Regions from separate parts of the Streptomyces sp. R-74717 genome, predicted to be linked through region 1. Evidence: riboswitches for the same ligand, from Rfam matches in the RefSeq annotation. Region 1 holds a riboswitch; the other holds the start of a gene.

Region 1 (5,111 bases):
CGAGACCGTGCAGCAGACCCCGCGAGCGGAACCAGTAGACGTACGCGAACGCGCCGTAGAAGAACAGCCCCTCGATGCACGCCGCGAAGCAGATCAGGTTCAGCAGGAAGCGACGGCGGTCGGCCTTCGTCTCCAGTCGCTCGATCTTCTCGACCGAATCCATCCACTTGAAGCAGAACTGCGCCTTCTCACGGATCGACGGAATCTCCTCGACCGCGTCGAACGCGGCGGCACGGTCGTCCGGATCGGGCAGATACGTGTCGAGCAGCGTCAGATAGAACTGGACGTGCACGGCCTCCTCGAAGAGCTGCCGCGACAGATACAGCCGCGCCTCGGGGGAGTTGATGTGCTTGTACAGCGTCAGCACGAGATTGTTGGAGACGATCGAGTCACCCGTCGCGAAGAACGCGACGAGCCGGCCGATCATGTGCTGCTCGCCGGGGGAAAGCTTGGCGAGGTCGGCGACGTCGGAGTGGAGGTCGACCTCCTCCACCGTCCAGGTGTTCTTGATCGCGTCGCGGTAGCGCTCGTAGAAGTCCGGGTAGCGCATGGGCCGCAGAGTCAGTTCGAAGCCCGGGTCGAGCAGGTTCTTCTCGGAGTTGGTGGAGCTCATTACTGGCAGGCCTCGCAGGACTCGGGGTTTTCGAGGGAGCAGGCGATCGCGTCCGCGTCGGGAGCCTGGGCCTGCTGCACGGGAATGGGGGCGGCGGCCGAGGCCTGGCCGGAGGCCGCACGGGCGATCCGGGTCGCCGGGCGCGAGCGCAGGTAGTACGTCGTCTTCAGCCCCTGCTTCCAGGCGTACGCGTACATCGAGGAGAGCTTGCCGATCGTCGGCGTCTCCATGAACAGGTTCAGCGACTGGCTCTGGTCGAGGAACGGCGTACGGGCCGCTGCCATGTCGATCAGACCGCGCTGCGGGATCTCCCACGCCGTGCGGTACAGCGCCCGTACGTCCTCCGGGATCCAGGCGAAGCCCTGCACGGAACCGCTCGCCTCGCGCAGTGCCTCACGGGTCCGCGCGTCCCACACGCCGAGCTGCTTCAGTTCATCCACCAGATATGCGTTGACCTGGAGGAACTCGCCACTGAGCGTCTCGCGCTTGAAGAGGTTGGAGACCTGCGGCTCGATGCACTCGTACACCCCTGCGATCGAGGCGATCGTCGCCGTCGGCGCGATGGCGAGCAGCAGCGAGTTGCGCATCCCGGTCTTCGCGACCCGGGCGCGCAGCGCGTCCCAGCGCTCCGGCCAGTTCAGCTCGGTGTCGTAGTGGTCGGGGTGCAGCACACCGCGCGCGGCACGCGTCTGGGACCAGGCGGGCAGCGGTCCGGACCGCTCGGCGAGCTCGCAGGACGCCTCGTAGGCGGCGAGCATGATCCGCTCGGAGATCTTTGTGGAGAGCGCGCGGGCCTCGGGGGAGTCGAACGGCAGCCGCAGCTGGAAGAAGACGTCCTGCAGACCCATCGCACCCAGGCCGACGGGGCGCCACTTCGCATTGGACCGGCCGGCCTGCTCGGTCGGGTAGAAGTTGATGTCGACGACCCGGTCCAGGAAGGTCACGGCCGTGCGGACAGTCGCGTCCAGCCGCTCCCAGTCGATGCCACCGTCGGCGACGAACGCACCGAGGTTGACCGAGCCCAGGTTGCAGACGGCCGTCTCGCCGTCATCGGTGACTTCGAGGATCTCGGTGCACAGATTCGACGAGTGGACGACGCGGCCCGGCTCGGCGGTCTGGTTCGCGGTCCGGTTGGAGGCGTCCTTGAACGTCATCCAGCCCTGGCCGGTCTGCGCGAGGGTACGCATCATCCGGCCGTACAGCTCACGGGCCGGCATCGCCTTGCGGGCCAGCCCCTTGGCCTCGGCTGCCCGGTACGCGGCGTCGAACTCGTCGCCCCACAGGTCGACCAGCTCGGGCACATCGGCGGGTGAGAACAGCGACCAGTCGCCGTCCGCGTCGACCCGGCGCATGAACTCGTCCGGGATCCAGTGCGCCAGGTTGAGGTTGTGCGTACGCCGCTGGTCCTCACCCGTGTTGTCGCGCAGCTCCAGGAACTCCTCGATGTCCGCGTGCCATGTCTCCAGGTAGACGGCGGCGGCGCCCTTGCGGCGGCCGCCCTGGTTCACGGCGGCGACCGAGGCGTCGAGCGTCTTCAGGAACGGCACGATGCCGTTGGAGTGCCCGTTGGTGCCGCGGATCAGCGAACCGCGGGCGCGGATGCGGGAGTACGAGAGGCCGATGCCGCCCGCGTGCTTGGAGAGCCGTGCCACCTGGTGATAGCGGTCGTAGATCGAGTCGAGCTCGTCGAGCGGGGAGTCCAGCAGATAGCAGGAGGACATCTGCGGATGCCGGGTGCCGGAGTTGAACAGGGTCGGCGAGGACGGCAGGTAGTCGAGCCGGCTCATCAGCCCGTACAGCGCCGCGACTTCGTCCAGGGCGCGCTTCGAGTCGTCCTCGGCGAGCCCGGCCGCGACGCGCAGCATGAAGTGCTGCGGCGTCTCGATGACCTGGCGGGTGTGCGGGTGACGCAGCAGATAGCGGCTGTACAGCGTCCGCAGCCCGAAGTAACCGAAACGGTCGTCGGCGCCGTCGGTCAGCGAACCCTCCACCAGTGCGTCGAGCGCGGCCGCGTGCAGCGCGACGAACTCGGCGGTGCGGTCCGCGATCAGGCCCTCTCGGTGCCCGACGGCCACCGAGGCGGAGAAGGACACCGCGCCCTGGCCCGCCGCCTCGTCCGCGATGGTGCGGGTCAGCAGCCTGGCCGCGAGCCGGGAGTAGGCGGGGTCCTCGGAGATCAGCCCCGCGGCGGCCTCCGTGGCCAGCGAGCGCAACTCCGCCTCGTCCGACCGGGCGTTACGGCCGCGCAGCGCGGCGGCGGCGACGCGACCGGGGTCGGTGTCGGGCAGATCGACGGTGAGGTCGGTCAGGGTCCGCAGCAGTGCGGTTCCCGGTCCGTCGTGTGCGGTTCCCTCGGACTCGGCCGCTTCGGACACGGCGACTGAAGCCGGATCGGCTGGCGCGATGGTCACGTGGTGCTCTCCCTCGCTCGGCTCGGGGCCGGCGGGGAGCGGGGCAGCCGGGCAGAGGTGGGCCCGCGTCGGGCAGCACTCATCACGGCGTCCACCGGCCCATCCGCGAGGCCCGGACGTCTGGCATCCGGTTCGGTCGAGCCGGATGCGCTGTCGGCAGGCCCTCGGACTTACCTGAGGGTGCGCAAAAGCGCACCGAATACACCGTTGCGGGACAGTTCCGGATTCGCACCGGATTTCCCTGCGGCGACAGCGAGCACGAGCATACATGTGGGGGCCGCTGGATGGGACGGCCCCCACATGTTGTGTCGCGCAACAGAAGTCGAGCCGACGGGACAAGCCGTGAGATCCCCTGCCGGAGCAGACGGACGGCCCGCCACGCCCCGCTGAAGGGGCGCGACGGGCCGTCGTCCGGCCGTGGGAGCGGTCGTCAGTGGCCGCCGCCCGGGGCCCCCGCCGTGGCCGGCGGGAGCTCCGCTTGGACGCTCGGGTCGCCCGCGTCGGCCGTGTAGTCGGCCGGGGAGGTCTCGTCGATCCCGGCGGGTGCCTTCACGGCGTTCAGAACGAAGGTGAGCACCACCGTCACCACCACGTTCAGCACGAACGCGGTCAGGCCGATGTAGCCGATCTCGCCGATGCCCGGGATCTCCTTGGACGACCCGCCGAAGTGCGCCTGGGTCGGGCTGGCGACCCCGTACGCGGCCACCGTCCCGTACACCATGCCGACCGCCCAGCCCGCGAGCAGTGCCCAGCGGTGGAACCAGCGGGTGAACAGGCCGCCGACCAGGGCCGGCATCGTCTGGAGGATCCAGATCCCACCGAGCAGCTGGAAGTTGATCGCGACCGTCTTGTCCATGGTGAGGACGAAGGCGAGCGCGCCGACCTTCACCAGCAGCGACACCAGCTTGGAGACCTTGGTCTCCTGTTCCGGGGTCGCGTCCGGCCTGAGGAAGTCCTTGTAGATGTTGCGGGTGAAGAGGTTCGCCGCGGCGATCGACATGATCGCGGCGGGCACCAGAGCCCCGATTCCGATGGCGGCGAACGCGACCCCCGCGAACCAGTCGGGGAACATGTTCTCGAACAGCTGGGGGATGGCCAACTGCCCGTTGTCCACCTTGATCCCGGCGGCGATCGCCATGAAACCGAGCAGCGCCAGCAGGCCCAGCATCAGCGAGTACAGCGGCAGGATCGTGGTGTTGCGCCGGATCACATTGCGGCTGCGGCTGGAGAGCGTCGCCGTGATCGAGTGCGGATACATGAAGAGCGCCAGCGCCGAGCCCAGCGCCAGTGTGGCGTAACCCCATTGGCCCGCTTCACCCGGCGCGAGCGCGCCGCGCGGTTTGCCGGTTGCCGGGTTGGTCTGGGAGAACGCATCGCCCGCCTTGGCGAAGATGTCGTCGAAGCCGCCGAGCTTGATCGGGATGTAGATGATCGCCACCGCGATGACCAGGTAGATCAGTCCGTCCTTGACGAACGCGATCAGCGCCGGCGCCCGCAGACCGGACGAGTAGGTGTACGCGGCGAGCACTGCGAACGCGATCAGCAGCGGCAGGTCCTTGATGAACCAGTGGGTGTTCTCTCCACCGCCCACGCCCATCACGTCCAGCACGGCCTGGATGCCGACGAGTTGGAGCGCGATGTACGGCATCGTGGCGAGGATGCCCGTGACGGCGACCGCCAGCGAGAGCCCCTTCGAGCCGAAGCGCCCGCGGACGAAGTCCGAGGTGGTCACGTACCCGTGCTTGTGCGAGACCGACCACAGCCGCGGCAGGAAGGTGAAGATCAGCGGGTACACGAGGATCGTGTACGGCACGGCGAAGAAGCCTGCCGCGCCCGCCGCGTAGATCGCCGCGGGAACGGCGACGAAGGTGTACGCGGTGTACAGGTCGCCGCCGAGCAGGAACCAGGTGACCCAGGTGCCGAACGAACGTCCGCCCAGGCCCCATTCGTCGAGGCTGGCGTCGTTCTCGGCCTTCCGCCAGCGCGCCGCCAGGAAGCCCATGACCGTGACGGCCAGGAAGAAGAAGATGAAGACGCCGAGCGCGACGCCGTTCACGCCGTCCTTCATGCCGACGCACCCCCCTTGC
Region 2 (5,111 bases), 5.3 Mb from region 1:
AGTCACCGTCCTTCTCCGGAGCGCGGCCCGCGTAGTAGGTGGCGATCGCGTCCTCGCCGCCGTGCCCTGCCGCCTCGGCGCGCGCGAAACGGTCGGCCGACGCGGCGACCAGGTCCAGCCGCACCCCCGACTCCTGTGCCGCGTCCAGGATGAGGCGGCTGTCCTTGAGCGCGTTGGACACGGTGAAGCTCGGGGTGAGGTCGCCGGAGAGAACGGCGGCGGACTTGCCCTGAAGGTAGCCGGAGTCCAGCGGGCCGCCTCTCATGACATCGAGGAACGTCTGCGGGTCGATCCTCAGTCCTTCGGCGAGGTTGAGGCATTCCGCGATGTTGTTGACCATGGTGATCACCCAGGTGTTGACCACGAGCTTCAGCCGCGAGGCCGCCCCGGGAGTCTCCGCGACCCAGACCGTTCGCTGCCCGATCGCGTCCAGCACCGGGTTCACCGACGCCCGGGCGGTGGAGGGACCGGACACGAAGACCGTCAACGTGCCCTGTTCCGCAGGCTGTTTGGTACCGGAGACCGGTGCGTCGAGATAGACAAGACCCGCGTCCATCGCGCGCCGGGCGAGATCGGCGGTGGCGTCGAGCCCGACGGTCGAGCTCTGGAGGAGCACCTGGCCGGCACGCAGCCCGGGCGACGCGGCGGTCAGTGCGGCGGCGACGGCGGGGCCGTCGTTGAGCATGGTGAGGATGACATCGGCACCGCGTACGGCTTCCTCGGCCGTCTCGGTGACCGTGGCGCCGTCGGCGGCGAGCGGTGCCGCCTTGGCCTGCGTACGGTTCCAGGCACGGACGTCGAGTCCGGCCCGGAGCAGACTCCGGGCCATGCCTGATCCCATGATTCCGGTGCCGAGGACGGCGACCGTCGGCCGCTGCGGGGCGGCGTCGGCAGCGCTTGAGGTCATGAGAGGAATCCCTTCATCGGCCGCGCCCCGGTCGGCTCGCGGCGCAGTGGGTTCTCAGGATTGCCGCAGCGCACCGTCGAGGACGGCAGCGTGCACGGCCCTGGCGAGTCGTGCACCCCAGCGGGAGCGGGGTCCTGCGAAGGGTTCACCGGGGGCCGCACCCGGAGAGGGGGCGGCGATGCAGACGGCGTCGGTGGGGGTGCCGGAGCAGTCGAGTCCCGCGTCCAGGAGTGCCTGGACCTTGGCCTCGGTCGCAGTGGCGACCGCGTTGACGAGTGCGGCGTCGGAGAGGGCCACCGGCAGGGTGACGACGATATTGACCGTGCCCGGCCGCGGCGGCCCCTCGGTGCCCTCGGCCGGGGCCGCCGCCCAGCCGCGTACGCCGAGTCCGCAGGTCGCCGTCGCCGTCACCCCCTCGTCGGCCGCGACTGTGTACGCCGTGACGTCGGCGGCCGTCATCAGTCCGGCACCGGGCCCGTCGAGGTGTTCCGCAGCGGCGATCTCGGCGAGGTGACGGTCGGGATCCAGGCGCGGATAGCCGCCGGGCACCTGGGCGTTGAGGATCCAGGAGCGCGGGCCGATGCCACCGCCGAGTACGGCGCTGCTGCACACCCGCCACCCCGGCCCGAGCCGCCACACCAGATGGTGAATGTCCAGGCCGTCCTCGTGCCGGGTCAGCAGTTCACCGCGCTGTTCGGGCAGCCGGATGCATACGGAACGGATGAGGCACCCCAGGTGGCACGGCAGGAGTCGGCAGGACGGCGGAACGACGGTCGGCCCTTGGCCCGTCGATCATATGCGCCGGGGATGTTCAGTCCGCGGCGGGCGCGCTGCCGGGCGGGCCGGTATCGGTCGCGACCACCTGGCTCGGCAGATGGTGCAGCCGGTCCTGGCGCTCGGCGTCCACCCCCAGGAGTTCACAGATGACGCCCATCGGCAGCGGCAGGGCGAACCGGGCGCGCAGATCCACCGTGCCGTCGCCCGCGACGGCGGCCCGGTCGACATCGTCGAGCAGCTCGGCAGTGACGGTCTATCCGCGGTCGCAGCTCTTCCACCCGCCGGGCAGTGAACGCCTTGCTCACCAGTGATCGCAGGCGGCGGTGGTCGTCGCGGTCGGCCGTGGTCATGCCCTGCACGGTGGCGAATGTCTTCAGCGGCCGGCCGTCGGGGATGCGTCCCTCGGCCGGCTCGGTGAAGTGGCGTGCCCCCTTGGCCACATCGAAGTGGGCGAGGAACTCCTTGAGCGCGTCGTGTCCGAGCACCGCCATCCCTGCCACGTCGCCGGGGAGGACGACGGATGCCACGGCCCCCTGGGCGAGCAGCCTGGCGTTGTCCGCGTGTGGGCAGCCGCCTGACGGATCCATGCGGTGCGGGCTGCTTGTCAACTGGCTCTCCTGACCTTCGTCGGCCGGTGCCCGACGGGCCGTGGGACGACAGCCTGTTCGAGCTTGCCGATCCTACGGTCGACAGCACCGGCAGAAAGGTGCGTTGCCGGTGTTCACGCGGACTTCCGCACGGTCAGGAGTTCGAGCAGATACCGCTTGGTGATGCCCCCTGCGCGCTGCGCGTCGATCAGGGCCCGGATGCGGTTCTTCGGCGTCGCGCCCGTCCTACTGACCCCGCCATGGCACCCGCTGCACCGGATCCTCCGGCAGGAAGCGCACCGAGGGCCGTCCGTCCGGGCCGTCGGGAGTCACCCGCGCCCTGACCCGGTAGACGTCGGCGATCAGCTCCTCGGTGATCACTTCCGCCGGGGTCCCGGCGGCCACCACCCGCCCCTCCTTCATGACGACGATCCGATCGCAGAACATCGCGGCCAGATTGAGGTCGTGCAGAGCGATCACACCGGTGAGGGGCAGCGAGGCGATCAGCGACAGCAGATCCAACTGGTGCTGGATGTCGAGGTGGTTCGTCGGCTCGTCGAGCAGCAGTTCACGCGGCTGCTGGGCCAGTGCGCGCGCTATCTGGACACGTTGCCGCTCACCGCCGGAGAGGGTGTGCCAGGACTGGTCGCCGCGATCGACGAGACCGGTCCGCTCCAGAGCTTCGCGCACCGCGTCGTCGTCCGCCCGGCCGGGTGCCGACCAGGCCCTGCGGTGCGGGATGCGCCCGAGGCGTACCACGTCCAGGACGCTCAACTCGACCTGGGTGACCGCATGCTGGTCGACTACAGCGACCCGCTGGGCCACGGTTCGGCGCCCGATCTCGTCGAGCCGCCGGCCGTCGAGGGTGACCACGCCCGCATCCGGGGCGAGGACTCCTGCCAGCACCCGCAAGAGGGTCGACTTGCCGGAGCCGTTCGGCCCGATCAGCCCGACGGTGGCGCCGGGCGGCGGCGTGAGATGGACCCCGTCGAGGATGAGGCGGCCGCCCGCCTCCCGGCTGACCCGCTCGGCACTCAGCCCCTCAGTGGCTCCACGCGTCATGTGATCCTCCGGCTGCGGTACAGGACCAGGACGAACGCGGGCACGCCGATGAGGGCGGTGACGACTCCCACTGGCGCTTCCTGCGGGTCGAGGACCGTCCTGGCGAGGGTGTCGACCCAGACCAGGAACACCGCCCCGGCCAGGGCGGTGACCGGCAGCAGCCGCCGGTGCCCGGAGCCGGTGAGCACACGGGCGGCGTGCGGCAGGACCAGACCGACGAAGCCGATGGCGCCGGCCGAGCTGACGAGCGCGGCGGTCAGCAGCACGATCCGGGTGCGCGCGACATGGACGCCGAGTGTGGCGGCGGCGTCCTGGCCGAACGCGAAGGCGTCAAGCGCGGCCCGGTGCGGTGCGGCTTCGACGGTGACGGTGCGTCCACAGTTCTTCAGCGTCACGGGGTATCCGTCGGCGGAGCCGGACTTCGCGGCGGAGCTGCTCGTTCCGCCGCCGCAGGCGGTCAGCAGGAAGAATCCCGCCGAAAGCAGGGCGACGGTGCGGACAGGGCTGGCTATGGACGGCACGGAGTCCCTCTGCGTCTCGGGGCTCATGCGCGGAGCCCGCTGTACGGAGTCCTGCGCCCGGTACCGGGTCGCAGGTGCCAGCAGGTCTTCGGACTCGGGCTCCTACGGACGGGACGCCTTCCCAGGACTCGCGGGTGGTCCCAGTGGCCGTGGCCCCGCCCGTCCCCCTCACCGCTGCGCGTCAGTTCCGGATTCTCACCGGATTCCCTGACCCCTACGTGGAGTTTGACTGGCTTCGGCAAGTTATCACGAGCCTCCGCGCAGCTCATGGGCGGTGTGGCCGGTGGTACGCCGGGCTGTGCTCCCGTCGCACCACCCGCCCGATGCCTACGGACGCTGAAGAGCGATCACGGCGTTGTGCCCGCCGAAGCCGAAGGAGTGGCTGACGGCGCGCCGGATGGGCTGCCGCAGGGGTTGCTCGGTGACGCAGTTGATGTCGAACTCGGGCGCCGGGGCGTCCAGGTTGGCGATCGGCGGTACGACTCCGCGCTGGAGCGTCAGGACGGTCAGTCCGGCCTCGATCGCTCCGGCTGCCCCCATGCAGTGCCCGAGGACGCCCTTCGGGGCGGTGACGGGCGGCCGGTGCGGGTAGACCCGGCCGATGAGGGCGGCCTCGGTGGCGTCGTTCATGGGTGTCGCCGTGCCGTGTGCGTTGACGTGCTCGACGTCCTCGGCCGCCCAGCCCGCGTCGCGCAGCGCGGCCTCGACCGCGGCCTGGGCGACCGCGCCGGACGGGTGCGGGCTTGTGGGGTGGTGGGCGTCGGTGGTGGCGCCGGTGCCCGCGAGCAGTGCCCGCGGCGCGGCGCCCCGGGCCGCGGCGTCGTCCGCCCGTTCCAGCACCATGACGGCGGCGCCCTCGCCCATGACCAGCCCGGCACGGTCGGCCGCGAAGGGCCGGCACCGCCTGGCCGGTTCGCCGTCCGCCCGGGCCGCGGCTCCGGACCGGGCGAATCCGGTCATGGCGACCGGGTAGACGATCGACTCGGTGGCTCCGGCGATCGCGATGTCGCACTGTCCGGTGACCAGCAGATCGCGGGCGACGGACAGTGCGGTGGCGCCGGACGAGCAGGCGGTGCAGGGTGCCAGGCTGGGGCCGGTGGCCCGCAGCTGGATGGCGATCTCGGCCGCGGGCATGTTCGGAATGGTGAGCAGGATGCCCGACGGCGAGGTGGCATCCGGTCCGTGCCGGTCGAGTACGACGGCCTGCTCGGTCAGTGAGGCGGAGCCTCCGCTGCTGGTGCCGACGACCACCGCGAC

Evidence for each region. A riboswitch is a leader RNA that binds a small molecule or an ion and turns the genes downstream of it on or off. The one in region 1 is predicted to bind cobalamin.
Region 2: it holds a riboswitch for cobalamin, as region 1 does, so the genes downstream of both, NRF20_RS40160 (FecCD family ABC transporter permease) here and NRF20_RS15920 (ribonucleoside-diphosphate reductase subunit alpha) in region 1, are expected to answer to the same signal.

What each region holds. Positions count from the first base shown of each region.
Region 1 is NZ_CP102361.1:3,552,805-3,557,915, reverse strand. It holds gene NRF20_RS15925 (ribonucleotide-diphosphate reductase subunit beta) at 1-613, opposite strand, end outside; gene NRF20_RS15920 (ribonucleoside-diphosphate reductase subunit alpha) at 613-3,024, opposite strand; cobalamin riboswitch at 3,162-3,303, opposite strand; gene mctP (monocarboxylate uptake permease MctP) at 3,455-5,092, opposite strand; gene NRF20_RS15910 (DUF3311 domain-containing protein) at 5,089-5,111, opposite strand, start outside.
Region 2 is NZ_CP102361.1:8,892,053-8,897,163, reverse strand. It holds gene NRF20_RS40180 (NAD(P)-dependent oxidoreductase) at 1-907, opposite strand, end outside; gene NRF20_RS40175 (adenosylcobinamide amidohydrolase) at 962-1,546, opposite strand; partial or broken gene NRF20_RS40170 (cytochrome P450) at 1,746-2,271, opposite strand; gene NRF20_RS40165 (ABC transporter ATP-binding protein) at 2,518-3,333, opposite strand; partial or broken gene NRF20_RS40160 (FecCD family ABC transporter permease) at 3,330-3,680, opposite strand; cobalamin riboswitch at 3,916-4,103, opposite strand; gene NRF20_RS40155 (beta-ketoacyl-[acyl-carrier-protein] synthase family protein) at 4,182-5,111, opposite strand, start outside.